3 regions of the Stenotrophomonas sp. KH_029 genome follow, and region 1 is predicted to be linked to each of the others. Evidence: predicted binding sites of a transcription regulator. Region 1 holds the regulator's gene; each other region holds the start of a gene.
What was found. Region 1 encodes HrcA, which represses chaperone genes, less so after heat shock. Its sites were predicted from a motif close to TTNGCACTCNNNNNNNNNGAGTGCNAA; they were not measured.

Region 1 (10,027 bases):
GATCGGCGCGTACTCGCGCAGCACGCCGGCCTGGGCCAAATGCGTGGCATGCACCATCGCCTGGACCAGCGCCATGACCTGATCGTGATGCTCGGGCGTGGCACGCACGCACTCCGCTTCCAGTGCGTCGCACAGCTGCTGCACGAACGGCTGCCACTGCGACAGGCGCGCCTCGCAGACCACCATCACCCTGCCCTTCAGCGTGGGCGCCTTGGGCGGGGCCGTCATCGGATGCAGGCCCACCACCTCGGCCTGCGAGGCGAGCATCGCCTCCACCGGTGCGGATTTGACCGAGGTGACATCCAGCCACAGGCGACCGGCTTCACGACCCGCCGATCGCGCGACGTACGCGGCGATCAGCGCGGGCGTGTGCCGGATCGGTGCGGAGAAGATCAGCACCTGCGCGCGTTCGAGCAGGGTCTCCGGGCTGTCCGACTGCGGATCGGCTGGATCGTGGCCAATCACCTCCAGACCCAGGCGCTGCTCCAGGAACCGGCGCAGCCAGCGCCCGTAGGCACCGGCACTGCCGACGATGCCAACGACCACTGCGCTCACGCGATGCGCTCGGGCACGAAGCGCGCCGGCAGTGCCAGCGCGGCCGGGGCGGCGGCCAGCACGTCGAATTCCTCATGGCCGTTGGCCAGGGTGGTCTCCAGTGCCACGTGCACGCCGGCGATCGCCCGCGAGATCGCCTGCTCGATGGTTTCGCCACGCAGCAGGAACGCGACCAGCAGCGACATCAGCACATCGCCGGTACCGGCCACGTCCACCGGCAGGTGCGGTGAGGTCCAGCGCCAGATCGCGCCGCGGCTGACCGCCAGGGTCACCAGTTGGCCCGGCTGGCCACCGACGCTGTGCGCCAGCACCCATTCCGGGCCGCGCGCCAGCAGTACCTGGGCGGCGGCGATCGCATCGGTTTCGGCCAGGCTGGGCATGCCGGTCAGCCGGCCCAGTTCGAACGCATTGGGGGTAACCAGCCAGGCATGCGGCAGCAGCCGCTCGGCGAAAATGGCCTCCAACCCGGGCTCCACATAGGGGCCGGTGTGGGTATCGCCGATCACCGGGTCCAGGCAGTAGCGCAGCTGCGGGCAGGCCGGCAGCACCTGGTCGAGCCAGTCGGCGAAGGCCGCGCCATTGCCGACGCTGCCGAAGTACCCGGACACCAGCATCCGTGCCCGCTGCGGCAGGCCGCGCTCGGCGGCGCCCTGCAGCAGTTCGGCGAACCAGTCCGCCGGCAGCACGCGGCCGCGCGTGGTCGGGTAGAACGGCGCATTGCTCAGCAGCGTGGTCGGCACTTCGGCCACGCGCACGCCCAGCGCGCGCAGCGGCGGCACCGCCGCGCTGTTGCCGGCATGGCCGTAGACCAGCTGCGACTGTACCGAGATGACGTCGACCGGCGACGGACCGTCCGGACGCTGGCGGCGGCCGTGGACCAGGTGGCTTTCGAGGGATTCGTTCATACGGGCATTTTACGCCCGATGTTGCGAGGGTGACGGGGGCAAAAAGATGCTATTTGCCCATGTGCGGGGCTACAGCCCGTCAAATGCGGTGGCATTGTGGGGACACATGCCACCGGTAGTGCGGGCCGTTGCCCGGATGCGGTTGCTGTTTCCGCTTCGCGGACAAACTCAACAGCGTTTCGTGCCCCTGCGGGGCGCGAGTCACTTTCTTGCTCGTGCAAGAAAGTAACCAAAGAACACGCCCCCATCCGCTCGCCGTCGGGCTGCGCCCGCCGGTGCCCTGCGCTTCTCGCGTCATCGGGGGACGGCGCGGAACTCGCTTCGCTCAGACACCCGCGCCTCTTCGCCCCCGATGCCGCTGCGATGCTCGGCTCGCTCCAAGGGGGAGGTAGATCAAGGTCAAGATCAACAGCGTCCGACCAGCGCTCGGCCCCACTGCTCTAGTCCCTAGCAACCTCATCGGGGTGGGTCCTACCCGTGGTCGGACACGCTTCGTTCCGGCATCACCTTGTCCGAGCATGGCTCGGACCTACGCTTTCCCGTGCGTGCCAGCCATGTGTGGAGGGTTGGCGCGGGTGGGTTGGCGGGACTGTCGAAAACATGGATGTTTTCGCCAAGCCCCCACGGATGGGTTCACGGCGTGTCCCGCCAACCCACCCGCGCCAACCCAATCAGCGCATACGTGGGTAGCTGCCTTTGATCTGAGGCTGTGCTCCGCAACTGACCTCCCACGTAAATCGGCGAAGAACCAAAAAAGGCCTCCTGTAGCCAGGAGGCCTTCGCTACATCACAGGAACCGGCGTCGCTTACGAGGTCATCCGGTCCCAGAAACCCTTGACCCCGTCGATGAAGGTCGCCGACTTCGGCGAATGCTTGCGCGCTTCCTCGCCGGTGAAGGTGGTTTCAAACTGCTCCAGCAGCTTGCGCTGCTCGGGGGTGAGGTTGACCGGGGTTTCCACCACCACGCGGCAGTACAGGTCGCCTTCGCTGCGGCTGCGCACCGAACGCACGCCCTTGCCGCGCATGCGGAACAGCTTGCCGGTCTGGGTTTCGGCCGGGATGCGGATTTCCGCGTAACCGCCCAGGGTGGCCACGCGCACGGTGTCGCCCAGCGCGGCCTGCGAGATCCGGATCGGCACTTCGCAGTGCAGGTCGTCGCCGTCGCGCTGGAAGATCGCATGCTCGCGCACCCGCACTTCCACATACAGATCGCCCGGCGGCGTCCCGGCCGGGCCGGCCTCGCCTTCGCCGGACAAGCGGATGCGGTCGCCGGTGTCCACGCCTGCTGGCACCTTGACCGACAACACCTTGTCTTCCTCGACACGGCCGTTGCCGTGGCAGGTCTTGCACGGGTTCTGGATGATCTTGCCGCGCCCGTTGCAGTTGTGGCAGGCCTGCTGCATGGCGAAGATGCCACGCTGGATGCGCACCTGGCCATGGCCGTTGCACACGCTGCAGGTATCCACCTTGCCGTCTTCGGAACCGCTGCCGTGGCAGTCGTCGCACTCGGCCAGGGTCGGAATCTCGATGCGGCGTTCCACGCCCATCACCGCTTCTTCCAGGTCCAGCTCCATCACATAGCCGATGTCGGCACCGCGACGCGCCTGGCGCTGGCCGCCACCGCCGCCACCTCCGAAGATGTTGCCGAAGATGTCGCCGAAGATATCGCCCATGTCCGGGCCGCCCGGGCCGCCACCACCGCCGCCCATGCCATGCTCGAACGCCGCGTGGCCGTGGGCATCGTACATGCGCCGCTTGTTGCCGTCCGACAGGGTCTCGTAGGCCTCCTTGCACTCCTTGAAGGCGGCTTCGGCGGCACTGTCACCGGGGTTGCGGTCCGGGTGGAACTTCATCGCGCAACGGCGGTAGGACTTCTTCAGTTCTTCGTCGGTGGCGGTGCGGGACACGCCCAGCACTTCGTAGTAATCGCGCTTGCTCATAGCTTGAATCGGTATCCGGAAGTCGGGATTCGTCAAAGCGGAAGAGCGGAACCAGGTCCGCTCTTTCGTCGTGCGCCCCGACAAGCCGTACTACGGCTGCCAGGACCTGGGGGAAACGACAACGGGACGTTGCCTGCGCAACGCCCCGCGTCTTGTCCGGATCAGGACTTCTTGTCGTCCTTGACTTCGGTGAACTCGGCGTCGACCACGTCGTCGTGGGCGCCGTTGCCGGCACCGGCGTCGGCGCCCGGGGCGGCACCGCCCTGCTCGGCCGCCGCCGAAGCGGCGAACAGCGCCTGGCCGGCTTCTTCGAGCACCTTCGACTTGGCTTCGATCTGCGCCTTGTCGTCGCTCTTCATCGCCGTTTCCAGGTCGGCCAGCGCCGCTTCCACCTTGCCGATCACATCGCCGCCGACCTTGCTGCCGTGCTCGGTGATCGCGGTACGGGTACCGTGGATCAGCGCGTCGGCCTGGTTGCGGGCCTGGACCAGCTCATGGAACTTCTTGTCTTCCTCGCGGTTGGCTTCGGCGTCGGCGACCATGCGCGCGATCTCGTCCTCGGACAGGCCCGAACCGGCCTTGATCTCGACCTTCTGTTCCTTGTTGGTCTTCTTGTCCTTGGCCGACACGTGCAGGATGCCGTTGGCGTCAATGTCGAAGGACACTTCCACCTGCGGCATGCCGCGCGGGGACGGCTCGATGCCGGACAGGTCGAACTTGGCCAGCGACTTGTTGAAGCGGGCCTGCTCGCGCTCGCCCTGCAGCACGTGCACGGTCACCGCCGACTGGTTGTCCTCGGCGGTGGAGAACACCTGCGAGGCCTTGGTCGGGATGGTGGTGTTCTTCTCGATGATCTTGGTGAACACACCGCCCATGGTTTCGATGCCCAGCGACAGCGGGGTCACGTCCAGCAGCAGCACGTCCTTGACGTCGCCACCCAGCACGCCGCCCTGGATCGCCGCGCCCAGCGCCACGGCCTCGTCCGGGTTGACGTCCTTGCGCGGTTCCTTGCCGAAGAACTCGGTCACCGCCTGCTGCACCTTCGGCATGCGGGTCTGGCCACCGACCAGAATCACCTCGCCGATGTCGCTCGAACGCAGGCCGGCATCGTTCAACGCGATGCGGCACGGCTCGATCGACTTCTTGATCAGGTCTTCCACCAGGGCTTCCAGCTTGGCGCGGGTCAGCTTGATGTTCAGGTGCTTCGGGCCGGAGGCGTCGGCGGTGACGTACGGCAGGTTCACTTCGGTCTGCTGGCTGGTGGACAGCTCGATCTTGGCGCGCTCGGCGGCGTCCTTCAGGCGCTGCAGGGCGAGCGGATCCTTGCGCAGGTCGATGCCCTGGTCCTTGTTGAACTCGTCGACCAGGTACTCGATGACGCGGTTGTCGAAGTCTTCGCCGCCCAGGAAGGTGTCGCCGTTGGTGGCCAGCACTTCGAACTGCTTCTCACCGTCGACGTTGGCGATCTCGATGATCGACACGTCGAAGGTGCCGCCGCCCAGGTCGTACACCACGATCTTGCGGTCGCGGCCGTCGCCCTTGTCCAGGCCATAGGCCAGGGCCGCAGCGGTCGGCTCGTTGATGATGCGCTTGACTTCCAGGCCGGCGATGCGGCCGGCGTCCTTGGTCGCCTGGCGCTGGCTGTCGTTGAAGTAGGCCGGCACGGTGATCACCGCCTCGGTGACGGTCTCGCCCAGGAAGGCTTCGGCGGTCTTCTTCATCTTCTCCAGCACGCGTGCGGAGATTTCCTGCGGCGCCATCTTCTTGGCGTCGCTGGTCTGCACCCAGGCATCGCCGTTGTCGTGGGCCATGATGCCGTAGGGCACGTGCGCGATGTCCTTCTGGACTTCAGCGTCGGTGAACTTGCGGCCGATCAGGCGCTTGACGGCGTAGAAGGTGTTCTTCGGGTTGGTCACCGCCTGGCGCTTGGCCGAGGCGCCGACCAGCACTTCGCCATCCTTGGTGTAGGCGACGATGGACGGGGTGGTGCGGTCGCCTTCGGCGTTTTCGATGACGCGGGCCTTGCCGCCGTCCATGATCGCCACACACGAGTTGGTGGTGCCGAGGTCGATACCAATGATCTTGCCCATGAGGGAGACTCCTGAAAGTTCTGGGAACATCCGGCAGCTGCCGGGTTATGAATGGGATGTGTGGGACGCTGCCGGGACTTTCAAGCCATCCACCAAACACAGTGTCCGATGCTGGCAAAACCCGTTCAGCGTCCGCTGCCGGTCAATCGCGGGCGACCACGACCAGCGCCGGCCGCAGCAGGCGGTCGTTGAGCAGGTAGCCCTTCTGGAACACCTGGACCACGCTGCCCGGCGCCGCGTCGGGCGCGTCGGCCTGGCTGATGGCCTGGTGGTGTTCGGGGTTGAACGGCTGGCCGGTCGGGTCCAGCAGGGTCAGGCCGTTGTCGGCGGCCACCTTGAGCAGCTGCTTGTAGGTCAGCTCCAGGCCTTCGCGCAGCGGGCTGGGCTCGCTGCCGGCGGCATTGAGCCCGGCGTCGAGGCTGTCGAACACCGGCAGCAGCTCGCCCAGCAGCTTTTCATTGGCGAAACGGCGGGCCTGCTCGACGTCGCGGGCCACGCGCTTGCGCTGGTTGTCCAGGTCGGCGCGCTCGCGCAGCGACTCGGCGCGCAGCAGCGCCAGCTCGTTGTGCAGGCTGTCCAGCTGCTGCTGCAGCGAATCGGCGGCCGGTTCAGCGGCTGCCGGGGTCTGGGGTGCGATATCTGGCTGGTCTTGGTTCATTTCCGGATCCTTGGCGGTGACTCTCCGCCTCCACCCACCCCTATATGGGCGCGGCGGGTGGATTCAAGAGTCCAGCGGGCGCTTTAGTCCCGATCGCGGGACAATCCGCCGGCAGCGGGCGAACCCAGCGCGGCGCCCAGCACCTGCGCGGTGGCCTCCACCAGCGGAATCATGCGGTCGTAGGCCATCCGCTTGGGGCCGATCACCCCGAGCACGCCCAGCACCTGGCCGTCGGCCGAGTACGGCGCGGTGACCAGCGACACCCCCTCCAGCGGCATCACCCCGGTCTCCTCGCCGATGAAGATGCGCACGCCCGGGGCCTGGATGGTGCGTTCCAGCAGCTGCAGGATCTCGCGCTTGCTGGCGAACACCTCGAACAGCTCGCGCAGCCGCTCCAGGTCGGACAGGTCCTGCACCCCCATCAGCCGGGTCTGTCCGGCCAGCACCATGTCGTCGGCCGGCGGCACCATGGCCTGCTCGGCCAGTTCGATGCTGTGCGCCAGCAGCTGCTCCATCTCCGACTGCGCATCGCGCAGCTCCAGCAGCAGCCGGGCGCGGATCTCGGCCAGCGGCCGGCCGGCGCAGTGCGCGTTGAGGTAATTGGCCACCTGCTCCAGCTCGGCCGGCTCGACGCTGCGGCGCGGCTCGATCACCCGGTTCTGCACTTCATTGTCGGCAAACACCAGGATCGCCAGCACCCGGCGCGCATCCAGCGCCACGAAATCGATATGCCGGAAGGCAAACTGCTCCCGGCGCGGCGCGCTGACCACCCCGACGAAGTGGCTCATCGCCGACAGCAGCTCCGAGGCACTGCCAAGCAGGGCCTGGGTGCCGCTGCCGGTGGCCAGTTCGCTGCGCAGCCGGCTCAGCTCGCCCTCCCCGGGCGGCTGCATCTTGACCAGGCTGTCCACGAACACCCGGTAGCCGTGCGCGGTCGGCACCCGGCCGGCCGAGGTATGCGGCGAACTGAGCAGGCCCAGGTCTTCCAGGTCGCCCAGGATGTTGCGGATGGTGGCCGGGCTGACATCCAGCCCGGCCAGCCGCGCCAGGGTCTGCGAGCCGACCGGCTCGCCGTCCTGGATGTGGCGTGCGATCAGCGTGCGCAGCAGATGCCGGGCACGGGGCGCAAGATGGGAGGCGGAGGGGTGCATGGAATCAACCTGTGAGACGCAACCCTAGATAATGGCTGGCGGGGGCGATGGCAAGTCATTGGAGCCAACGCCGGCCCATGCTAGCGTTGCCCGGCTCGAGAACAGACAACCATGCTAAGACATCTATCGATCAAGGATTTTGCCGTCGTCCGCGCCACCGAACTGGAGTTCGGACCGGGCATGACCGTGGTTTCCGGCGAGACCGGCGCCGGCAAGTCGCTGATGGTCGACGCCCTGGGCTTCCTGTCCGGGCTGCGCGCCGACAGCGGCGTGGTCCGCCACGGCGCGGCGCGCGCCGAACTGTCGGCCGAGTTCGCCCCCGGCCAGGATGCGCCGGCGCGGCGCTGGCTGCGCGACAACGAGCTCGACGACGAAGACCAGTGCCAGCTGCGCCGCATCATCCGCGCCGACGGCGGCTCGCGGGCCTGGATCAACGGCCGCCCGGTCACCCTGACCCAGCTGACCGAACTGGCCGCCACCCTGGTGGAGATCCACGGCCAGCACGAACAGCAGGCCCTGCTGGCCCGGCCCTCGCAGCTGGCGCTACTGGACGCCTTCGCCCGCAACGAGGCCCAGCGCATCCAGGTCCGCCAGGCCGCCGCGCGCTGGCAGGCGCTGGTCGACGAGGCCGACGCGCTGTCGCGCCAGGGCGATGTCAGCGACCGCATCGGCTACCTGGAACACCAGCTGGGCGAGCTGCAGCGCGAAGACCTGGACCCGGCCTCGATCGCCGCGCTGGGCAGCAGCCACCGCCGCCAGGCCCATGCCAGCGCGCTGATCGGCGCCTGCGAGGTGGCCGTCAGCCGGCTCAATGGCGATGACGAGGTGTCGGTGCTGCAACTGCTGCAGCAGACCCGCCACGAACTGTCCCGGGTGGCCGAACACGACACGCGCCTGGGCGAGGTGGACGCGCTGCTGGACAGTGCCGCCATCCAGCTGGACGAGGCGCTGGCGCTGCTGGACCGGGTGCATGACGACCTGGATGCCGACCCGGAGCAGTTCGAGGACATCGAGCGCCGGCTGGGCCGCCTGCACGACCTGGCGCGCAAGCACCGGGTCCCGATGGAGGCGCTGGGCGAGCACCGCGATGCGATGCAGGCGGAGGTCGAGCAGCTGCGCGGCGCCGACGAACGCCTGCAGAAGCTGGCCGGCGAGATCGAACGCGCCGCCGCGCAGTGGCAGGCCGTGGCCGAGGTGCTCAGCGCCAGCCGCCGCACCGCCGCCGCCGCGCTGTCGGACACCACCACCACCCTGATCGGCGAGCTGGGCATGGGCGGCGGCCAGTTCCGCATCGAGATCGAACCGCAGGCGGTGGCCAAGCCTGACCCTAACGGCGCCGAACGGGTCGAATTCCTGGTCGCCGCCAATGCCGGCCAGCCACCGCGGGCGCTGCGCAAGGTGGCCTCCGGCGGCGAACTGTCGCGTATCTCGCTGGCCATCGAGGTCGCCGCGCTGGGCCTGGATGCGGTGCCGACCATGGTCTTTGACGAAGTGGACTCGGGCATCGGCGGCGCGGTGGCCGACATCGTCGGCCAGAAGCTGCGCGCCCTGGGCGAGAAACGTCAGGTGCTGTGCGTCACCCACCTGCCGCAGGTGGCCTCCAAGGGCCACGCCCATTACCGGGTCAGCAAGGCGCCGGTGGACGGCATGACCCAGAGCGCGGTGGAGAAACTGGACCCCAAGGCCCGCGAGGAAGAACTGGCGCGCATGCTGGGCGGGGTGGAAGTCAGCAAGGAAGCCCGGGCGGCCGCGCGAAAGCTGCTCCAGGTCTGACAGGTAGTGCCGGCCGCTGGCCGGCTCCTCTGGATGCCGGCCCGCCCAGCCATCACCGGCCGCTGGCCGGCTCCGCCATCACCCCAACGGTTTGCCCAGGTCCACCCGCTCGACCAGGAAATCCAGCAGCGCGCGCACTCGCAGCGGCAGGTAGCCGCCCTGCCCCTGGAACACCGCGTGCACCTCTTCCAGATCCCCGGGGTTGGCGCTTTCCAGTACCGGCAGCAGGCGACCGGCGGCGATATCGGCCTGCACCTGGAAGGCCGCCAGCCGCGCCAGCCCCACCCCGCCCAGCACCAACCGGCGTAGCGCCTCGCCGTCGCTGGCGCGTGCATTGCCCTGGGTCGGCACCACCTGCCGCGTGCCATCCACCGCCAGCGGCCAGCCGGCCTGGGTGCGTGGGTGGCCGATATCCAGCCGGTTGTGCGCCAGCAGCGCATCGGCGCTGTCGGGCAGTCCGTGCCGGGCCGCATAGGCGGGCGCGGCCACGATCATCATCCGGGTCGCGCCCAGCCGCCGCGCGACCAGGCTGGAATTCTTCAGCGGCCCGGCCCGCACCGCCACATCGGTGCGCTGCTCGAGCAGGTCGATGACCTCGTCGGTGAGCACCAGGTCCACCTCAACCTGCCGATGCCGGTCCAGGAACTCCGGCAGCAACGGCAGCAGGAAATGCTGCCCGAACGGCACGTTGGCGTTCACCCGCAGCCGCCCGCGCGGTGCGGCGTGGGCACTGGCGCAGCGTTCGGCCTCGTCCAGGTCGGCCAGCACCCGCAGCCCCCGCTCGTAGAACGCGCAGCCCTCCTGGGTGAGCTGCAGCTGGCGGGTGGACCGCTGCAGCAGGCGCGTGCCCAGCCGCTGCTCCAGCCGCGACACCAGCTTGCTGACCGCCGACGGGCTCAGCTCCAGCGAGCGCGCCGCTGCGGAAAAGCCGCCGGTTTCGATGACCCGCACGAAC
Region 2 (10,027 bases), 2.2 Mb from region 1:
ACCCGCCATTCGCATGGCGGGTTTCTGAAGGTGTCGCGTTCGATGGGTTTACCGCTTCATCGAACCGAAGAACTCGTCGTTGGACTTGGTGTTCTTCATCTTGTCGAGCAGGAATTCCATTGCGGCCATTTCATCCATCGGATGCAGCAGCTTGCGCAGGATCCAGATCTTTTGCAGCAGTTCCGGTTCGATCAGCAGGTCTTCGCGGCGGGTGCCGGAGCGGTTGATGTCGATGGCCGGGAACACGCGCTTTTCGGAGATGCGGCGGCTCAGGTGCACTTCGCTGTTGCCGGTGCCCTTGAACTCTTCGTAGATCACCTCGTCCATCTTGCTGCCGGTATCGACCAGCGCGGTGGCGATGATGGTCAGGCTGCCGCCTTCCTCCACGTTGCGCGCCGCGCCGAAGAAGCGCTTCGGACGGTGCAGGGCGTTGGCGTCCACACCACCGGTGAGCACCTTGCCGGAGCTGGGCACCACGTTGTTGTAGGCACGCGCCAGGCGGGTGATCGAGTCGAGCAGGATCACCACGTCCTTCTTGTGCTCGACCAGGCGCTTGGCACGCTCGATCACCATTTCGGCGACCTGCACGTGACGGGCGGCGGGCTCGTCGAAGGTGGAGCTGATGACTTCGCCGCGCACGGTGCGCTGCATTTCGGTCACTTCTTCCGGGCGTTCGTCGATCAGCAGCACGATCAGGTGCACGTCCGGATGATTGGTGGTGATCGCCGTGGCCACCTGCTGCATCATCATCGTCTTGCCGGCCTTGGGCTGGGACACGATCAGCGAACGCTGACCCTTGCCCTGCGGTGCCATCAGATCGAGGATGCGGCCGGTGATGTCCTCGGACGAACCGTTGCCGCGTTCCAGGGTGAAGCGCTTGCGCGGGAACAGCGGGGTCAGGTTCTCGAACAGCACCTTGTTCTTGGATGCTTCCAGCGGCTCACCGTTGATGGTGTCCACGATCGACAGCGCGAAGTAACGCTCGCCGTCCTTCGGGAAGCGGATGCGGCCGGACAGGTGGTCGCCGGTGCGCAGGTTGAAGCGACGGATCTGGCTGGGCGAAATGTAGGTATCGTCCGGGCCGGCCAGGTAGCTGGCTTCGGCCGCGCGCAGGAAGCCGAAGCCGTCCGGCAGGATTTCCAGCACGCCGTCGGCGGCCACGCCGTCGCCATGGCGGGTCAGCACCTTGAGCAGGGCGAAGATCACGTCCTGCTTGCGGGCGCGCGCCACGCCTTCGGAGATCTGCAGCTGCTCGGCGATTTCCAGCAGCTTCTGCGCCGGCATGCGCTTGAGGTCGCTCAGCGAATAGACCGGGAAGCCTTCGGGCACGTTGGCCTGCTGGCTGCGCACGAACGGCTGCTGCGGCTCGTTGTTGTCCTGCGGCATGCCGTCGTCGTTGTAGCGATCGCCACCGCGGTTGCGGTCGCGGCGATTGCGGAAACGGTCGCGGCGGTTGCCCTGGCCCTGGCCCTGGCCTTGGCCTTGGCCTTGGCCTTGGTTCTGGCCTTGGTTTTGGCCCTGGCCCTGGTACGGGTTCTGCCCGCCCTTGGGGGCGTTGTTGCCATTGGGGTTGCGCTGGCCACCGTCGCCGGTGTCCTGTTGTGCGCCGCCCTGGCCAGGCGAGGCATCGCCGGCCGGAGCCTGCTGCTGCGGCGCCGACGAAGCGGCGACCGGCGCCGGCGCGTCAGGCGCGGCAGCCAGGGGCAGGCCATGTTGTGCGGGGGGGGAGCCTGCGTCGGTAGCGTTGGCGGCCTTGGCAACGCGGGGCTTGCGCACGCGCTTCTCGGCAGGCGCGTCGGCGCTCCCGGGTTCGGAAGTAGTGATATCGGACAAGTGCTGGATTCCTCGCTAGAAGGTGCGAGCGCCCGGCAGGGCAGCGAACGTTGGGAAAGGATCTGGAGAGAACGGCGTCCAGAAGGTGCGGCGCGCGAATGCGGCCGGATATGCCGACACTAACACCGGCTCGCGGCGGCGCGCAAGCTGGGTGGGGCAGGGTCATTCATGCGGGCGATGGGCCCGCGTGGCAGCCGGGGGTGGGCCGGCTGCCTGCGTCGATCAGGCCAGGGCCTTGTCGAGCATGCCGGCCAGCTGGGCCTTGCCGACCGCGCCGATCTGCTGCGCCTGGACTTCACCGTCCTTGAACACCAGCAGCATCGGGATCGAGCGCACGTGGTACTTGGCGGCCAGGGCGCGGTTCTGGTCCACGTTGACCTTGGCGATCTTGGCGCGGCCGTTGTAGGCGTCGGCCAGTTCGTCCAGGGCGGGGGCGATCATCTTGCACGGGCCACACCATTCGGCCCAGAAATCGACCAGCACCGGTTCCTTGGAATTCAGCACTGCGCTATCGAAGTCGGCGTCGCCGACATGTACAACCTTGTCGCTCATCTTGGTCTCTCGTTTGGAGTGCACCCGGCCGGGCCGGAGGAGGTTGAACCTGGACGACGCCGACCGGCGCCATCTTCGTCTGCTGCCTCTTGGCCGCGCGGGCGGCCAGCGGTGCGTCAAGGGGCTGCCCCGACGCTCACGGCGGGCAGTGTACCCCTATCGTCGCGGGCGGACAGGCGTGCCCTGGAAAGAAGCATCCTGCCATCGCCACCCCGCGTGCCGGTAGCTGGCAGGCTCTATATAGGGGGCGATGGCGACCGCTTCCAGCGCCTCCGGCCGGCCTGTTCAACTGCCGGCAGGCGCGGTGAATACGCCGCCGGAGGCGCGCATCGGGAGCGTTGCCGGCTGTCTCGCCAGGTTTTGAGACGCCTGACAGCGGTTTGCCGCCGACATTGCGCTAAACTGGGACATTGTGCGGCGCCCCAGGACCAGCGAGGTCCGGCGCCGCCTTCCCCGGCGCAGGGGCCGCTAAGGCGACGGTGCCCTCCCCAAGATTGCAAGCCACCCGCACCTCTGCCGGGCTGGCCTTACCAAGACGGACACATGAGCGACAAACCGCTGACCGATTTGACCTTCTCCACTTTCGACCTGCATCCGACCCTGCTTGCGGGCCTGGGGGCGGCTGGTTTCACCCGCTGCACGCCGATCCAGGCACTGACCCTGCCGGTGGCACTGCCCGGCGGCGACGTCGCCGGCCAGGCCCAGACCGGTACCGGCAAAACCCTGGCGTTCCTGGTCGCGGTGATCAACCGCCTGCTGACCCGCCCGGCACTGGCCGACCGCAAGCCGGAAGATCCCCGCGCGCTGATCCTGGCCCCGACCCGCGAGCTGGCCATCCAGATCCACAAGGATGCGGTCAAGTTCGGCTCGGACCTGGGCCTGCGCTTTGCGCTGGTCTACGGCGGGGTGGACTACGACAAGCAGCGCGAGATCCTGCAGCAGGGCGTGGATGTGATCATCGCCACCCCCGGCCGCCTGATCGACTACGTCAAGCAGCACAAGGTGGTCTCGCTGCACGCCTGCGAGATCTGCGTGCTCGACGAAGCCGACCGCATGTTCGACCTGGGCTTCATCAAGGACATCCGCTTCCTGCTGCGGCGCATGCCCGAGCGCAGCACGCGCCAGACCCTGCTGTTCAGCGCCACGCTCAGCCACCGCGTGCTGGAGCTGGCCTATGAGCACATGAACGAGCCGCAGAAGCTGGTGGTGGAGAGCGAGTCGATCACCGCCGCGCGGGTGCGCCAGCGCATCTACTTCCCGGCCGACGAAGAGAAGATCCCGCTGCTGCTGGGCCTGCTGTCGCGCAGCGAAGGCGCGCGCACCATGGTGTTCGTCAACACCAAGGTGTTCGTCGAGCGCGTGGCGCGTTCGCTGGAAAAGGCCGGTTACCGGGTCGGCGTGCTGTCCGGCGATGTGCCGCAGAAGAAGCGCGAAAGCCTGCTCAACCGCTTCCAGAAGGGCCAGCTGGAAATCCTGGTGGCCACCGATGTGGCCGCCCGCGGCCTGCACATCGACGGCATCAAGTACGTCTACAACTACGACCTGCCGTTCGATGCCGAAGATTACGTGCACCGCATCGGCCGTACCGCCCGCCTGGGCGAGGAAGGCGATGCGATCAGCTTCGCCTGCGAACGCTATGCGATGGGCCTGCCGGACATCGAGGCCTACATCGAACAGAAGATCCCGGTCGAGCCGGTCACTAGCGAAATCCTGACCTCGCTGCCGCGCCCGGAGCGCGCACCGGCCGAGCCGGGTGAAGAAGGCGACGAGAACGAGAGCGTCGGCCAGATCTTCCGCGAGGCCCGCGAAGCGCGTGCCGCCGAAGAACAGCGCCGTGGCGGCGGCAGCAGCAGCGGCCGCGGTGGCAAGCCGTCGTCGGCCGGCCGCGGCGAGCGCCGCGGTCCGGGCGAGCGCAGCGCCGGCACCGGTGCCGATGGCAAGCCGCGCCGTGAGCGCAAGCCGCGCGCGGAAGGCGAGCAGCCGCTGGCCGAAGCAGCCGCCAAGCCGCAGGACGTGGTGGCCCCGGTCGACGCGCCGAGCGCGGCCGACAGCCCGGCGGTGGAAGGCGAGCGCGCACCGCGCAAGCGTCGCCGCCGTCGCCACGGCCGCCCGGTCGAAGGCGCCGAAGGCGCGGCAACCACCGGCCCGGTAACCCCGGTGCAGGTCACCGCCAGGCCGATGCGCGGCACCGCACCGCCGGCCGACCCCAGCACGTCGTTCCTGACCCGCATCGGCCGCAAGATCCGCCGGATGCTGTCGGGCCAGTAAGCCGAAGCACCCGACCGTTGGTCGGGTGACATCCCCGATCAGCGGGTAGCAAAGCCCCCTTGGTAAGGGGGCGGCCGCGAAGCGGCGGGGGTTCGGGTGCCGATAAGCCGGGGCCCACGGTTTGCGCAGCCAACCGTGGGGCGACAGCGCGAATGCGATGTCGCTCTCCCCTTGGTAAGGGGGCGGCCGCGAAGCGGCGGGGGTTCGGGTGCCGATAAGCCGGGGCCCACGGTTTGCGCAGCCAACCGTGGGGCGACAGCGCGAATGCGATGTCGCTTCCCCCGACCAACGGTCGGCACCTACCGTCTGACACCCCACCTCCACGCAGCCACCCTCGTCCTGCATAATCAGGCAATGAGCGTCCTGCGTTTTGACAATGTCAGCAAACAATATGCCGGCGGCCACCAGGCACTGGTGGACGTCAGCTTCGATGTCGCGCCCGGGGAAATGCTGTTTGTCACCGGCCATTCCGGTGCCGGCAAGAGCACCCTGCTCAAGTTGATCCACCTCGACGAGCGGCCCAGCCGCGGCGCGGTGATCTTCGATGAGCGCAACCTGCTCAAGGTGCGCGGCGGCAGCATCCCGCGCCATCGCCGCCAGGTCGGTGCGGTCTACCAGGACCACCGCCTGCTGATGGACCGCAGCATCGCCGAGAACGTGGCGCTGCCGTTGATCCTGCGCGGTACCCGGCGTGGCGAGATCGGCAAGCGGGTGCGTTCGGTGCTGGAGCGGATGGGCCTGGGCCACCGCGAGAAGGCGCTGCCCTCGCAGCTGTCGGCCGGTGAGCAGCAACGCGTCGGCATCGCCCGCGCGATCGTCGGCGAGCCCAAGCTGCTGGTGGCCGATGAACCCACCGGCAACCTCGATCCCACCCTGGCGGCGGAAATCATGGCCCTGTTCGCCGAGCTGCCCGAGCGCGGCACCAGCGTGCTGGTGGTCAGCCACGACCTGGCCCTGCTGCGGCACATGCGCAAGCGCGTGCTGATCCTGGACCACGGCAAGCTGATCGACGACATCTCGCCGCAGGACCTGGCCGAATGAGCGCACCCACCAACAAGGATGCTGCGGCACCGTCGCGCCTGGGCGTGTGGCTGCACCACCATGGCCACAGCGTGGTGTTCAGCCTGGGCCGCGCCTGGCGCAAGCCATGGGCCACCCTGCTCACCGTGATGGTGATGGCGCTGGCCCTGGCATTGCCGCTGGGCCTGTCGATCGCGCTGGACAACCTCAAGCATTTCGCCGGCAGCGTGCAGCAGTCGCGCGATATCAATCTGTTCCTGAAGACCGACGTGGCCGCCGCCGCGGCCGGGCAGGTGGCCGACACGCTGCGCGGCCGTGCCGACGTGGCCAATGTCACCGTGCAGACCCCCGAACAGGGCCTGGCCGAACTGCGCGACGGCGCCGGCCTGGGCGAGGCGATCGATGCACTGCACGACAACCCGCTGCCGACCCTGCTGATCGTCACCCCGCGCGCCGGCACCGACGATGCGCGCCTGGCGCAATCGCTGGAAGGCCTGCCGCAGGCCGACCTGGTCCAGCACGACGCACTGTGGCGCAAGCGCCTGGATGCCTGGCTGGGCTTCGGCACGCGGCTGGTGCAGGTGCTGTCGGTACTGCTGGGGCTGGGTGCGGCCCTGGTGGTGGGCAACACCGTGCGCCTGGACATCCAGGCCCGCCGCGAGGAAATCGGCGTGCTGCAGCTGCTTGGTGCCAGCGACGGCTTCATCCGCCGCCCGTTCCTGTACCTGGGCGCGTGGTACGGCCTGGGCGCCGGTGCGCTGGCCCTGGCGCTGATCGGTGCGGCCGGGCTGGCGTTGCGCCCGCCGCTGGCGGCGTTGTCGGAAAGTTATGCCAGCCCGTTCGTGCTGCATGGGCTGGACCTGCTGCATTCATCGTTCGTGCTGGTCGGCACCGTGGTGCTGGGCTGGCTGGGTGCGTGGCTGGTGACGGGACATTTCCTGCGCCAGACCCGGCCTACCGAAACCTGAGGCCCGCATGCGCCCGCAGTCCCTGAAGCACCTGGCCGACGACACACCGCGCGTGATGGTGGTCGATGGCTCCAAGCTGGTCCGCAAGCTGATCGCCGATGTGCTGCAACGCGAACTGCCGGCGGTGGACGTGGTGGGCTGCGCGAGCATCGAAGAGGCGCGCGCGGCGCTGGCGGCCGGCCCGGTCAACCTGGTCACCACCTCGTTGACCCTCAGCGACGGCGATGGCCTGGCATTGGCGCGGATCGTGCGCGACACCGCCGGGCAGGCCTATGTGCCGGTGATCGTGGTGTCCGGCGATGCGCAGCAGCACCTGGAGCAGCGCCGCTTCACCGAGTACGTCACCGACTATTTCGACAAGGCGCTGGGCCATGAAGCCCTGGCCACCTTCATCCGCGGCTACGTGCAGCCGGAAACCATTCCCGGCGCCACCATCCTGTATGTCGAGGACAGCCGGGTGGTCGCCGAGGCGACCAAGCGCATGCTCGAACGCCAAAGCCTGCGGGTGCTGCACGTGATGACCGCCGAGGAAGCCTTCGCGCTGCTCACCGCCGAATCGCTGGGCCGCAGCAGCCACCGCATCGACCTGGTGCTGACCGACGTCACCCTGAAGGGCGAGCTCAGCGGCCGCGATGTGGTCGAGCGGGTGCGGGTGGACTTCGGCTACGGCAAACGCCGCCTGCCGGTGCTGGTGATGACCGGCGACGGCAACCCCCACAACCAGTCCAGCCTGCTGCAGGCCGGCGCCAACGATCTGGTGCAGAAGCCGATCGAAGAGCGCCTGCTGGTGACCAAGGTGCTGTTCCAGCTGCGGCTGGCGCGCCTCAACGACAAACCCGTGGTGCGATGAACGACGACGTACAACCCAGTATCCAGCTGGAACCGAGCTGGAAGGCCCGTGTAGGCGATTGGCTGCTGCGCCCGGAAATGCGCGAGCTTTCCAGCTTCCTGCGCCAGCGCAAGGCCGCCGGCGCGCATGTGTTCCCGCCCGGGCCGCAGATCTTCGCCGCCTTCGATGCCACCCCGTTCGACCAGGTCAAGGTGGTCATCCTCGGCCAGGACCCGTATCACGGCCGTGGCCAGGCCCATGGCCTGAGCTTCTCGGTGATGCCCGGGGTGCCGGTGCCGCCGTCGCTGCTGAACATCTACAAGGAAATCGAGGCCGACCTGGGCATTGCGCGCCCGGACCATGGCTGCCTGCTGCCATGGGCGCGCCGGGGCGTGCTGCTGCTCAACGCGGTGTTGACCGTGGAAGAGGGCCAGGCCGGCGCGCACCAGGGCCGCGGCTGGGAGGGTTTCACCGACCATGTCGTGGATACCCTCAACCGCGAACGCGAGGGCCTGGTGTTCCTGTTGTGGGGCAGCTATGCCCAGCAGAAGGGCAAGGTCATCGACGCCGGTCGCCACCGCGTGCTGAAGGCGCCGCATCCCTCGCCGCTGTCGGCGCATCGCGGCTTCCTGGGCTGCCGGCATTTCTCGGCGGCCAACGACTACCTCGAGCGCCGTCATCTCGGCCGCATCGACTGGTCGCTGCCGCCGCGCGCGGCGCTGGATGTGGCCGGGTAGGTGGAACCAGGCGCGCTGGCTGAACGGTCGACAACCCCATTGGCCTGAATGGGGGTTCGTGGCCAGGCCGTTCAGCGAAAAACCACGCCAGACCGGGCTATTTATCCTGGCAAGTAATTGATTTGTAAGGCGTAGATTAAAATTCCCAGCCTGCTCGCCACTGTCATCATTTCGCGCTATGTTAGACCGGTATTCCGCGCCAGTGTTTCATCAGCAGAACGCTGGAACTTCTTTGTCCTTTAGCAGTCCAAGTTCCCGACTGCTAAGATGAGCCCTATGAGCCAGATCACCTCTACTGCCCTTGTGGCAAACAATCTCCCGGTTCCCAGTGCGCTTGGTTCGCTGGACGCCTATATCGGTGCCGTGCACCAGATCCCGGTGTTGTCGGTCGATGACGAGCAGGACCTGGCCCGCCGTTTCCGCGACGGGCAGGACCTGGACGCCGCGCGCGAACTGGTCCATTCCCACCTGCGCTTCGTGGTGCACGTTGCCCGTGGCTACAACGGCTACGGCCTGGCGCTGGGCGACCTGATCCAGGAAGGCAACATCGGCCTGATGAAGGCGGTCAAGCGTTTCGACCCGGACATGGGCGTGCGCCTGGTGTCCTTCGCGGTGCATTGGATCCGTGCGGAAATGCACGAGTTCATCCTGAAGAACTGGCGCATCGTCAAGGTCGCCACCACCAAGGCGCAGCGCAAGCTGTTCTTCAACCTGCGCAAGTCCAAGACCCGCCTGGGCTGGTTGAACGCGGCCGAAGTCAGCGCGGTGGCCAAGGACCTGAACGTTTCCGAGCGCGAAGTGATGGAAATGGAGTCGCGCCTGTCCGGCCGCGATATCGGTTTCGATGCGCCCAGCGACGAGGACAACGAAAACGCGCCGCCGTCGCCGGCGGCCTACCTGATGGCCGACGCCGAAGACCCGTCGATGGCCTACGAGCGTGCCGACAGCGAAGACAACCAGCTGCAGCTGCTGCGCGAAGGCCTGGCCGAACTGGATGCGCGTTCGCGCGACATCATCCGCCGCCGCTGGCTGGATGCCGACAGCAAGGTGACGCTGCAGGAACTGGCCGACGAGTACGGCGTTTCGGCCGAGCGTATCCGCCAGGTCGAAGCCAACGCGCTGAAGAAGATGAAGGCGCTGTTCACCGCCTGACCGGTGGCACGGCGTAGTAGCGAAAAAGCCCGGCAATGCCGGGCTTTTTCATGCCCGCGCCACGCCAGGGGGCCATGCCCGGCAGCGTGCGGATCCTGCCGATGGCAACCGCATTGGGTACCATCGCGATGGGGTGTTGTGCAGTCGCCTTGGGATTTCCGCCCCCCGTTTTGGAGTCATCCCGATGTCACGCGGTTCATTGGCTGCCCACCATTCGCTGTGCTGGTAAGCCAACCCATGATTTATTGATGGAATCTGCAGAACGAGCCCTTCAACGTCTGCGACACTCTTTGCAAGCATCAGCCCCACGAAGAAAGGGATGCCTGTCATGCATGTTCCTCCGCCTCCTGTTCCAGCAAGATTGCGCGAAATGCTCAAGGACTATCCGGGGCATATCGAGCGATTGCAGGAAGTGCTCATTCGATCTGTGGAGCAATCCCGACGGCTTCCGGTGATGCCGTTTGACGATGCGATCTCGGCACTAGAGGGACGGCTGGGAACGTTCATGGTTGAGGCCCGCGAAGAGCTGGATGTTGCCAAGATGGATGGTGATTCGGAAATGATCTCGCGTGCTGACAGAAAGTTCAGATTGATGTTCAGGGCGCGCTCTGGAAATGGAGGGATGAAAGGGTTGCACGATTTATGGGAGTACTTCGAGAAGAACAAGG
Region 3 (10,027 bases), 2.1 Mb from region 1:
GCCTGGGCTATCTGTCGATGGACCGCACCACCCCGACGCTGTCGCCGGGCGAGCTGCAGCGGCTGCGGCTGGCCACGCAGATCCGCTCCAGCCTGTTCGGCGTGGTGTATGTGCTCGACGAGCCCACCGCCGGGCTGCATCCGGCCGATGGGCAGGCGCTGTACCGCGCGCTGGACCAGCTCAAGGCGGCCGGCAATACGCTGTTCGTGGTGGAGCACGACCTGGACATGCTGCGCCGTGCCGACTGGCTGGTCGATGTCGGCCCCGGCGCCGGCCAGCACGGCGGGCAGGTGCTGTACAGCGGGCCGCCGGAGGGGCTGCGCACGGTCAAGGCGTCGCTGACCGCGCCGTACCTGTTCGACAGCGGCCGCGGGCAACGGCGCACGCCGCGTACGCCTGCAGGCTGGTTGGAACTGCGTGGCATCCACCGCAACAACCTGCACGGGCTGGATGCGCGGTTTCCGCTGGGCGCGTTCACCGCGGTCACCGGGGTGTCCGGCTCGGGCAAGTCCAGCCTGGTCAGCCAGGCGCTGGTGGAGCTGGTGGGTGCGCACCTGGGCCATGAGCCGGTGGCCGATGAGGTCGACGGCGAGCTGCCGGTGCCCAGCCGCATCGTGCCTACCCGCGGCCGCCTGCACGCCGGCGCCGGCGCGATCAGGCGCCTGGTCAACGTCGACCAGAAACCGATCGGGCGCACCCCGCGTTCCAACCTGGCCACCTATACCGGGTTGTTCGACCATGTGCGCACGTTGTTCGCCGCCACGCCAATGGCGAAGAGCCGCCGTTACAGTGCCGGGCGCTTCTCGTTCAACGTGGCCCAGGGCCGTTGCGCCACCTGCGAGGGCGAAGGCTTTGTACATGTGGAACTGCTGTTCATGCCCAGCGTATACGCGCCGTGCCCGACCTGCCACGGCCAGCGCTACAACGCCAAGACGCTGGAGGTGTCGTGGAAGGGCCACAACATCGCCCAGGTGCTGGCGATGACGGTGGACGAGGCGTTGCTGCTGTTTGCCGACCAGCCACCGGTGCAGCGCGTGCTGCAGCTGCTGCGCGATATCGGCCTGGGCTACCTGCGGCTGGGCCAGCCGGCCACCGAACTGTCCGGCGGCGAAGCGCAGCGGATCAAGCTGGCCACCGAACTGCAGCGCAGCCAGCGCGGCAGCAGCCTGTACGTGCTGGACGAGCCGACCACCGGCCTGCATCCGCCCGACGTGGACAAGCTGATGGCGCAACTGCACGGGCTGGTCGATGCCGGCAACACGGTGGTGGTGGTCGAGCACGACCTGCGCGTGGTGGCCGATGCCGACTGGGTGATCGATGTCGGCCCCGGTGCGGGCGAGCAGGGCGGGGCTATCGTGGCTGCCGGTACGCCGGCGCAGGTAAGCCGTGCCAAGGGCAGCGCCACCGCCGCATTCCTGCGGCGGTGGTTTGAATGAAACCGCCGCAACGCCACCGGTCGCCGCCCCTCAGTGCGCGGCCCAGGCCTCGATCTCACCGGGCCCGAATGGCCCCAGCTTCTGCTTGAGGATGCGCCCGTCGGCGCCGACCAGCACCGAATACGGCAACAGGCCCTGGGTATTGCCCAGCCGCACGCTGGCATCGGCCGGGCCGGGGGTATCCAGCACGATCGGGTAGCCCACCGGTACCCGCGCCAGGAAATCGCGGACGCCATCGCGGCTGTCCAGCGCCAGCCCCAGCACCTGCACGCCGTCGGCCGGTTGCGCGGCGGCGAAGGCGGCCAGGGCCGGCATTTCCTCCACGCACGGGCCGCACCAGCTGGCCCATACATTGATGAGCAACGGGCGGCCGCCGAAACGGGCCAGTTCCACCGGCGTGCCGTCGAGGTCGGGCAGGGTGATCGCCGGCAGCGCATCGCCGGGCCGCGCGGCAGCCACGGCCGGGTGCGGCAGGGGCGCTGCCGCGGGCACGCCACGGTTGAAGAACCACGCGCCGGCCGCCACGCCCAGCAGCGCCGCCAGCACGGCCACCACCACCGTCGGGCGCGGTGGCCAACGGCTCATCGGGCGGTGCGCAGCAGGGCTTCTTCGACGATCGCCTGGGTCAGCACGGTCGGCAGCACGGTCGGCGGGGCGCCGGGGCCGTACACCACGTACAGCGGCACGCCGACCGCCTTGTGCTCCTCCAGGAACGCGGTGATGTCCGGGTCGACATTGGTGTAGTCGCCGCGCATGTACACCGCGTTGGTGCGGCGCAGGGTGTCGTGGAACGCGTTGGTGCCCAGCACCGCGCGTTCGTTGGCCTTGCAGGTCACGCACCAGTCGGCGGTCATGTTGACGAACACCACCCGGTTGTCCTGGCGCAGCCGGTCCAGCAGCGGCGGTGCGTAGGCCACCACGTTGTCGCTGGTCGCCGCCGCCGCCCTGGCCGGCGGCGGCAGGCGGGTCACGCCCCACACCGGGACCAGCGAGGCGATCAGCAGCAGCATGGCCAGTACGCCGGCCACGCGCTGGCTGCGCCAGCGGCTGCGTTCGAACCACCACAGCGCCAGTGCCAGCACTACCAGGCCGCCCAGCACCAGGGTCATCGCGTCCACGCCGCGCTGCTTGCCCAGCACCCACAACAACCAGATCGCCGTGGCATACATCGGGAAGGCCAGCACGTGCTTGAGGGTTTCCATCCAGGCCCCGGGGCGCGGCAGGCGCTTGGCCAGCGAGGGCACAAAGCCGATCAGCAGGAATGGCAGCGCCAGACCCAGGCCCAGCACCAGGAACACCAGCATCGCCGGCAGCGGCGGTGCGGTGAACGCATAGGCTAGCGGCAGGCCCATGAACGGTGCCACGCACGGGCTGGCCACCACGCAGGCCAGCACGCCGGTGAAGAAATCGCCGACCGGGCCGCTGCGTGCGGCCAGCGACTGGCCGACCCCGCCCAGGCTGCCGCCCAGGGTGAACAGCCCGGACAGGCTCAGGCCGACGGCGAACATCAGGTACACCAGCGCGGCGATGAACCACGGGTGCTGCAGCTGGAAGCCCCAGCCGGCGGCCTGGCCGGCCGCGCGCAGGGCCAGCACCAGCGCCCCGATGCCGGCGAAGGCCACCAGCACGCCGGCGGTGTACCACAGCGCATGGCTGCGCGCGCGCTGGCGGCTTTCGCCACTCTGCGCCACGCCCAGTACCTTCAGCGACAGGATCGGCAGGACGCAGGGCATCAGGTTGAGGATCAGGCCGCCGGCCAGGGCCAGCAGCAGCGCGGCCAGCAGGGTGGTGGGCGCGGCACCGTTGCCGGGCGGGCGGGTGCGCTGGGCGTTGTCGGCGCTGGCATCGGGGGTCGTGGCGTTGCCATCGGGCCCGGCTGCGGCGGCCTGGTTGGGGCGGATCAGCATCGGCTGGGTGGACACCCCGGCCGCCTCGCGCGGCTGTGCACGCTTGTCGCGGCCCGGCAGCGGCGCGATCACCTCGTTCCTGGCGGCGGCCTGGCCGGTGCGGGCATTGACCGTGCCGGCCGGCAGCGACAGCTGCACCCGGCGCGTCATCGGCGGGTAGCAGATGCCATCGGTCTGGCAACCCTGGAAGGTGACCACCAGGGTGGTCTCGGCGGCGTCGGCCCGGCTGCGATGCAGCGGCAGCCTGACATCGGCCTGGTCGAAGTAGACCGCCACCTCACCGAAGTGCTCGTCGCGGAGCGACTTGGCGGCCGGCCACTGCAGCTTGCCGGCATCGATGCCGCTGGCGCCTTCCAGTTTCAACGAAGTGCGATCGCGGTACAGGTAATAGCCCGGGGCCGGCGTGAAGCGCAGCAGCACGGTGTTGCCGTTGGCGACGATCGCATCGAAGCCGAAGGCGCGTTCGGACGGCAGTGGCAGTGCCGGTGCATTGGCCGCACCGGGCAGGCGCAGGCCACCGCCGGCATTGCCGGCCAGCGGATTGTTGAACGGCGAGGACGCTGCGCCCGCCAGCGGTGCCGGCGCCATCGCATCGCTGCCGCCGCTGCCGGCGGGCAGCTTGACCTGCACGCTGCGCTTCTGCGGCGGGTAGCACACCCCGGCATCGGCACAGCCCTGGTAGCGCACTTCCAGCGTCACCGTGTCGGCGCCATCGGCGGCCTTGCCCGGCAGCACCGCGGTCAGCCGCTCGCGGTAGGTTTCCACTTCACCGAAGAAATCGTCGTGGTGTTTCTTGCCGGCCGGCATCTGCAGCGCCTGGGCACTGAACCCGGCGGCAGGCTTGACCGTGGTGCGGTGCCGATACAGGTAGTAGCCCGGCGCGATCTTCCAGCTGATCTCGATGCGGTCGCGGTCACGCGCCAGCGCGGTCAGCGCGAACGCCTCGTCCACCGGCAGCAGGTCCTTCTCGCTGACGGCCAGGGCCGGCAGGGACACCACGAGCAGCGCGCACAGCGCGGCAATACGACGGAACAGCGTCATCAATCAGTTTCCTCACGGGTCTGCGCCCGAATCCAATCCAGGTACGCCGGCAGCCCGGCGTGGGTTTCGACCGCGATGCACTCGGGGAGTTCATACGGATGCAGGGCCTGCACGCGGGCGATGGCCGCATCCAGTCGGCCGCCGGTGGTCTTGATCAGCAGCTGGACCTCATGGTCCTCGTTGATCTCCCCGTGCCAGCGGTAAGTGGAGTGCGCCCCGTCCAGGCGGGTGACGCACGCCGCCAGGCGTTCTTCCACCAGTGCGTGCGCCAGCCGCGTCGCGGTGGCCGCGTCGGGGCAGGTGGTGAACAGCAGAAAGACGGGATCGACGGTCGACATGACCGCCGAGTATAGGTCCGTCGGGGCCGCAGGTCCGGCCGGCGCCGCGATGGCGCCGGCCGGGTGGCTCAGTTGGCCAGCTGGCAGGTGGCCGGCTTGGCCGAGGTGAACAGGCCGGGGGTGCCCCATTCGGGGTGGTCGATGAACGGGTTGCGGTTGCCCTGGAAGCTGTAGATCACTTCATTGCGGGCGCGTTCGGCCGCATCCGGCGGATCGGACAGATGCCAGTCGATCAGGGTCGACAGCAGCCCCATGTAGGCCGGCGAGGCGGAGGTCTTGACGATCTTGCTGCGGTCGTCGGTCAGTTCCAGGTCCGGCTCGGACTGGCCGGTCCTGGCATCCTTGCCGCCTTCGTAGCGGATGGCCATGTACAGCACCGCCCGTGCCATGTCGCCCTTACGATGGCCCCACACCTGGAAGCTGCCGGTGTTGCCGTCGGGGGTGCGCACCCAGTTGGAATTGCCCGGGTAGCCGCCACTGCCGCCGCCGGTGCCGTTGTTGGCTTCGGTGGCGCGTTCGCCGCAGTTGCTGTCGCACTTGGCGAACGGCTTGTTGCCGCGGTCGGCGTTCCATTGCGCATCGGTCAGGTACAGCATGTGGGTGTCGGTGTACGGGGCGTACGGCAGGCCCTTGTCGCCGGTGGTGCTGGCAAAGCCCAGCGAGTTCGGCCAGGTGTGCTCGCGGTTGTAGGTCAGCCCGCTGCCGGTGCCGGCGCGGTCGGCCACCTTGGCGTAGCTGCGGTTGCGATAGGCATCCAGGATACGGCCGCTGTTGTTGGGATCCTCGTCGGCGATCTCCAGGATGGTCCAGGTGCTGGTCCCCGTGCCGCTGTACGGGTAGGCGGTGTGGCCCTTGATGGTTTCATGCAGCGAGCAGCGCAGCTGGCTGGGCGAGCTGGTATTGACCCGCGAGTAGTAGCTGCCCGGATCCGGGTCCGGCCCGGTGCCGCCGCTGGCCACGGTGAAGGCGATGCGGGTATCGGCGGCCGGATGGGCGCCCTGCGCATCGGTGACCCGGCTGGCGCGGACGTCGAAGCGGCACGCTTCGCCGGCGACCAGCGCGGTGTTGGTCGACAGGGTGAAGCGGGTTCCGCTGCTGGCGTGGGTCAGCGGCACGCTGCCGGACTGGCCGCAGCTCAGGACCAAGGCGCCGCTGGCCAGGGTGACGGTTTCGCTGAAGGTGACGTCCAGGTCGGCCGCGGCCGGGAAGGTGCTGGCGCCCTGTTCGGGGGTGGTGGTGCGTACCGAGGGCGGGGTGTTGGGGCCGGTGCCGCCGCCACCGCTGAAGCTCTGGCCGGCGTTGCAGGCACCGAAGGTCTGCGCCGCCGAGGCAGCCCAGCTGAAGTGGGTGTACTGGCTGCCGCTGCCGGTGAGCTGCAGGGAGGTGCCCGGGGCGGTGCTGTTGCTCTCGCTGACCGGGATGTTCTGGCTGGTCAGCCCGGCGGCCGGGCCGGCGGCGGCGGTGATGGTGCCTTCGTAACTGATGAACTGGATGACCTTGCCGCTGCCATCGACCAGTGCGATGCCGTCGTTGGCGCCGTTCTGCAGGCCGTTGCTGGGGTAGGTGAGCGTGGCCAGGGTGGCCTTGCCGCAACTGGCGGCGGTGCCGGCAGGGACCGGGTTGTTGGCGTATACGGTGGCCGCCGACGGGGTGCTGCCGTTGTACAGGTACAGCCGATAGCTGCTGAGGTCCTCACCGGCCGTGGCGACGACTTCGATCGCCTCGCCGACGTCGCCGGCGGCGGTGTTGTCGTCGTAATGCAGTTCATTGATGAATACGTCCGCCTGGGCAGCGCCGGCAGCCAATGCCAGCAGGCACCCCAGGGACAGCGGTGTGAGCAACCTCATCTACGTCTCCTTGTGATTGGGTATTGCCGGCCGAATCTAATCAATTCAGATGACACATCTATCGATATGTCGGTATCGGCCGCCAGCATTGAGACGTGCGTCAAGAAAATGACGGTCCAAGGGGCGTTGCGGTGCCTGGACGGCAGGCCAGCCCCGGGGTTGGACGAAGTCTGGCCGGCCGTGCCGCGCTCCGGCCCGGCTCCCTGTGGGTGCGGGCCGGACCTGCGGCATTGGGGCGGAGCAGTAAAAATTTGCCGGCTACCCCTTGAAAGGCTCCCGGCCAGCCTCATCTCTGCTCTGTCCCGCACTGTCGGGTTTTTTCGTGAGCGTGGTTGGCAGTCGCCCCGGGTGACTGCTAACGCCGCCAGACTTTCCAAGACCAATCAACAACTTAAGAGGTCTCACATGAGTATCAAGCCGCTTCATGACCGCGTCGTAGTCAAGCCGATCGAAGCCGACGAAGTCTCGTCCGGTGGCATCTTGATCCCCGATTCCGCCAAGGAAAAGTCGACCAAGGGCGAAGTTGTGGCCGTGGGCCCGGGCAAGCCGCTGGACAACGGCAGCGTGCGCGCGCCGTCGCTGAAGGTCGGTGACAAGGTCATCTACGGCCAGTACGCCGGCAGCAGCTACAAGGCTGAAGGCGTCGAGTACAAGGTCCTGCGCGAAGACGACGTGCTCGCCATCGTTGGCTGAGCCGGTTGAACCGGGCCGTGCCCGGTTCGCCGCTGTCGTTCTTCGTTCCTCATTACATACAGCCGGGCAGCGCCCGGCTCTACAGAAAAGGTAATCGCAATGGCTGCCAAAGATATTCGTTTCGGTGAAGATGCCCGTTCGCGCATGGTGCGCGGCGTCAACGTGCTCGCCAATGCCGTCAAGGCCACCCTGGGCCCGAAGGGCCGCAACGTCGTGCTCGAAAAGAGCTTCGGCGCCCCGACCATCACCAAGGACGGCGTGTCCGTCGCCAAGGAAATCGAACTGGCTGACAAGTTCGAGAACATGGGCGCGCAGATGGTGAAGGAAGTTGCTTCCCGCACCAACGACGACGCCGGCGACGGCACCACCACCGCCACCGTGCTGGCCCAGGCCCTGATCCGCGAAGGCGCCAAGGCCGTCGCTGCCGGCATGAACCCGATGGACCTCAAGCGCGGTATCGACAAGGCCGTGATCGCCGCCGTCGCCGAGCTGAAGAACATCTCCAAGCCGACCACCGACGACAAGGCGATCGCCCAGGTCGGCACGATCTCGGCCAACTCCGACGAATCGATCGGCAACATCATCGCCGAAGCGATGCGCCGGGTGACCAAGGAAGGCGTGATCACCGTTGAAGAAGGCTCGGGCCTGGACAACGAGCTGGACGTGGTCGAAGGCATGCAGTTCGACCGCGGCTACCTGTCGCCGTACTTCATCAACAACCAGCAGTCGCAGACCGCCGACCTGGACGATCCGTACGTGCTGCTGCACGACAAGAAGATCTCCAACGTGCGCGACCTGCTGCCCGTGCTGGAAGGCGTGGCCAAGTCCGGCAAGCCGCTGCTGATCATCGCTGAAGACATCGAAGGCGAAGCGCTGGCGACCCTGGTGGTCAACACCATCCGTGGCATCGTCAAGGTCGTGGCCGTCAAGGCACCGGGCTTCGGCGACCGTCGCAAGGCGATGCTGGAAGACATGGCCGTGCTGACCGGCGGCACCGTGATCTCCGAGGAAATCGGCCTGTCGCTGGAAAAGGCCACGCTCAAGGACCTGGGCCGCGCCAAGAAGGTGCAGGTCTCCAAGGAAAACACCACGATCATCGATGGCGCCGGCGAGAAGGCCAACATCGAAGCGCGCGTGACCCAGATCAAGACCCAGATCGAAGACACCTCCTCGGACTACGACCGCGAGAAGCTGCAGGAACGCGTGGCCAAGCTGGCCGGCGGCGTTGCCGTGATCAAGGTCGGCGCTTCGACCGAAATCGAGATGAAGGAAAAGAAGGACCGCGTCGACGACGCCCTGCATGCTACCCGTGCAGCCGTTGAAGAAGGCGTGGTGCCGGGCGGCGGCGTTGCCCTGGTCCGTGCGGTCACCGCACTGGCCGGCCTGAAGGGTGCCAACGAAGACCAGAACCACGGCATCCAGATCGCCCTGCGCGCGATGGAAGCCCCGCTGCGCGAAATCGTCGCCAACGCCGGCGAAGAGCCGTCGGTCATCGTCAACAAGGTCAAGGAAGGCACCGGCAGCTTCGGCTACAACGCGGCCACCGGCGAATTCGGCGACATGCTGGAATTCGGCATCCTGGACCCGACCAAGGTGACCCGTTCGGCGCTGCAGAACGCCGCCTCGATCGCCGGCCTGATGATCACCACCGAAGCCATGGTGGCCGATGCCCCGAAGAAGGATGACGGCGCCGGCGCAGCTGGCGGTGGCATGGGCGGTATGGGTGGCATGGGCGGCATGGACTTCTGATGCCGTCGCCGGCCGCTGGCCGGCACGCATCGGTCCGGTAGGTGCCGACCGTTGGTCGGCACACACCATCGGCCGCACAAGAAAAACCCCGCCGCAAGGCGGGGTTTTTTTGTGCGTGCATTGCTGGGGTCACCGCGCGCTCGTCGTTGCCTCGGCCGCCCCCGGCGCCACGCCTTGCCGCGACCGGTGCCATCCGGCTACGCTCGGCAGATGCCTACTTCCATGATCGTCGTCGATGACTTCCTCGCTCCGGACGACGCGCAGTCCCTGCGCACTGCCGGGCTGGGACTGACCTATCCCGAGCAGGATGGCGCCTTTCCCGGCCGCAACTCGGTCGAACGGCTGGAAATCGACGGCCTGGACCAGGTCGTCTCGCGGTTGGTCAACGAACCGCTGCGCGCGGTGTCGCCGCGGCAGTCGCATGGCAAGTTCCGCATCACCCTGGCCAATGACGTGGGCCGCGCCAGGGTGCATGTGGACCGTTCGCACTGGTCGGGCATTTTGTACCTCAGCGCGCCGCAGGACTGCCAGGGCGGCACCGAGTTCTTCCGTCATCGCCGCACCGGCACGGAACGGCTGGCGCTGGATGATGCGGAGTTGGCGCGGTACGGCTATGCCGACCGCCCGGCCATGCACCGTGACATCATCGAGCGGGACAGTGCCGACGATGCGCAGTGGGAAATGACCATGCGCGTGCCGATGCACTTCAACCGCCTGGTGCTGCTGCGGCCGTGGCTGTGGCATACCGCCGGCCCGGCATTCGGTGACCGCATGGAGAACGGCCGGCTGGTCTACCTGATGTTCTTCGAATCGGCTTGAGCCGCACGATACAACCCTTTCACAGACGATCTTCCGGGGTTATGATTAGGCGACTAATCACTTATCTGCATCCCGATGCTGGAACCCAAGCACCATGCCTTCCTTGCCGAGATGCAGCGCCGCGGCCATACCGAGCGTGATGGCCTGGCGCAGTGTTTCCAGCTGCTCTCGCTGGCCAGCGCGATCGACCAGGACTG

Region 2: rpoH (RNA polymerase sigma factor RpoH) is a predicted target of HrcA. The motif match lies at 8,447-8,473, and genes of this name have one in related genera.
Region 3: AC3ITM_RS17170 (co-chaperone GroES) is a predicted target of HrcA. The motif match lies at 6,902-6,928, and genes of this name have one in related genera.

Annotation. Positions count from the first base shown of each region.
Region 1 covers NZ_CM174498.1:1,706,133-1,716,159, reverse strand. The annotation lists gene AC3ITM_RS07985 (prephenate dehydrogenase) at 1-555, opposite strand, end outside; gene pdxY (pyridoxal kinase) at 552-1,460, opposite strand; gene dnaJ (molecular chaperone DnaJ) at 2,267-3,400, opposite strand; gene dnaK (molecular chaperone DnaK) at 3,562-5,490, opposite strand; gene grpE (nucleotide exchange factor GrpE) at 5,633-6,148, opposite strand; gene hrcA (heat-inducible transcriptional repressor HrcA) at 6,232-7,299, opposite strand; gene recN (DNA repair protein RecN) at 7,411-9,072, shown strand; gene AC3ITM_RS07950 (LysR family transcriptional regulator) at 9,151-10,027, opposite strand, start outside.
Region 2 covers NZ_CM174498.1:3,872,912-3,882,938, reverse strand. The annotation lists gene rho (transcription termination factor Rho) at 49-1,833, opposite strand; gene trxA (thioredoxin TrxA) at 2,056-2,385, opposite strand; gene rhlB (ATP-dependent RNA helicase RhlB) at 2,929-4,653, shown strand; gene ftsE (cell division ATP-binding protein FtsE) at 5,008-5,694, shown strand; gene ftsX (permease-like cell division protein FtsX) at 5,691-6,641, shown strand; gene AC3ITM_RS17420 (response regulator) at 6,649-7,491, shown strand; gene ung (uracil-DNA glycosylase) at 7,488-8,207, shown strand; gene rpoH (RNA polymerase sigma factor RpoH) at 8,484-9,359, shown strand; gene AC3ITM_RS17405 (hypothetical protein) at 9,730-10,027, shown strand, end outside.
Region 3 covers NZ_CM174498.1:3,813,800-3,823,826, reverse strand. The annotation lists gene AC3ITM_RS17195 (excinuclease ABC subunit UvrA) at 1-1,436, shown strand, start outside; gene AC3ITM_RS17190 (TlpA family protein disulfide reductase) at 1,467-2,021, opposite strand; gene AC3ITM_RS17185 (protein-disulfide reductase DsbD family protein) at 2,018-4,384, opposite strand; gene cutA (divalent-cation tolerance protein CutA) at 4,384-4,722, opposite strand; gene AC3ITM_RS17175 (endonuclease) at 4,791-6,569, opposite strand; gene AC3ITM_RS17170 (co-chaperone GroES) at 6,975-7,262, shown strand; gene groL (chaperonin GroEL) at 7,362-9,011, shown strand; gene AC3ITM_RS17160 (DUF6445 family protein) at 9,234-9,830, shown strand; gene AC3ITM_RS17155 (MarR family winged helix-turn-helix transcriptional regulator) at 9,906-10,027, shown strand, end outside.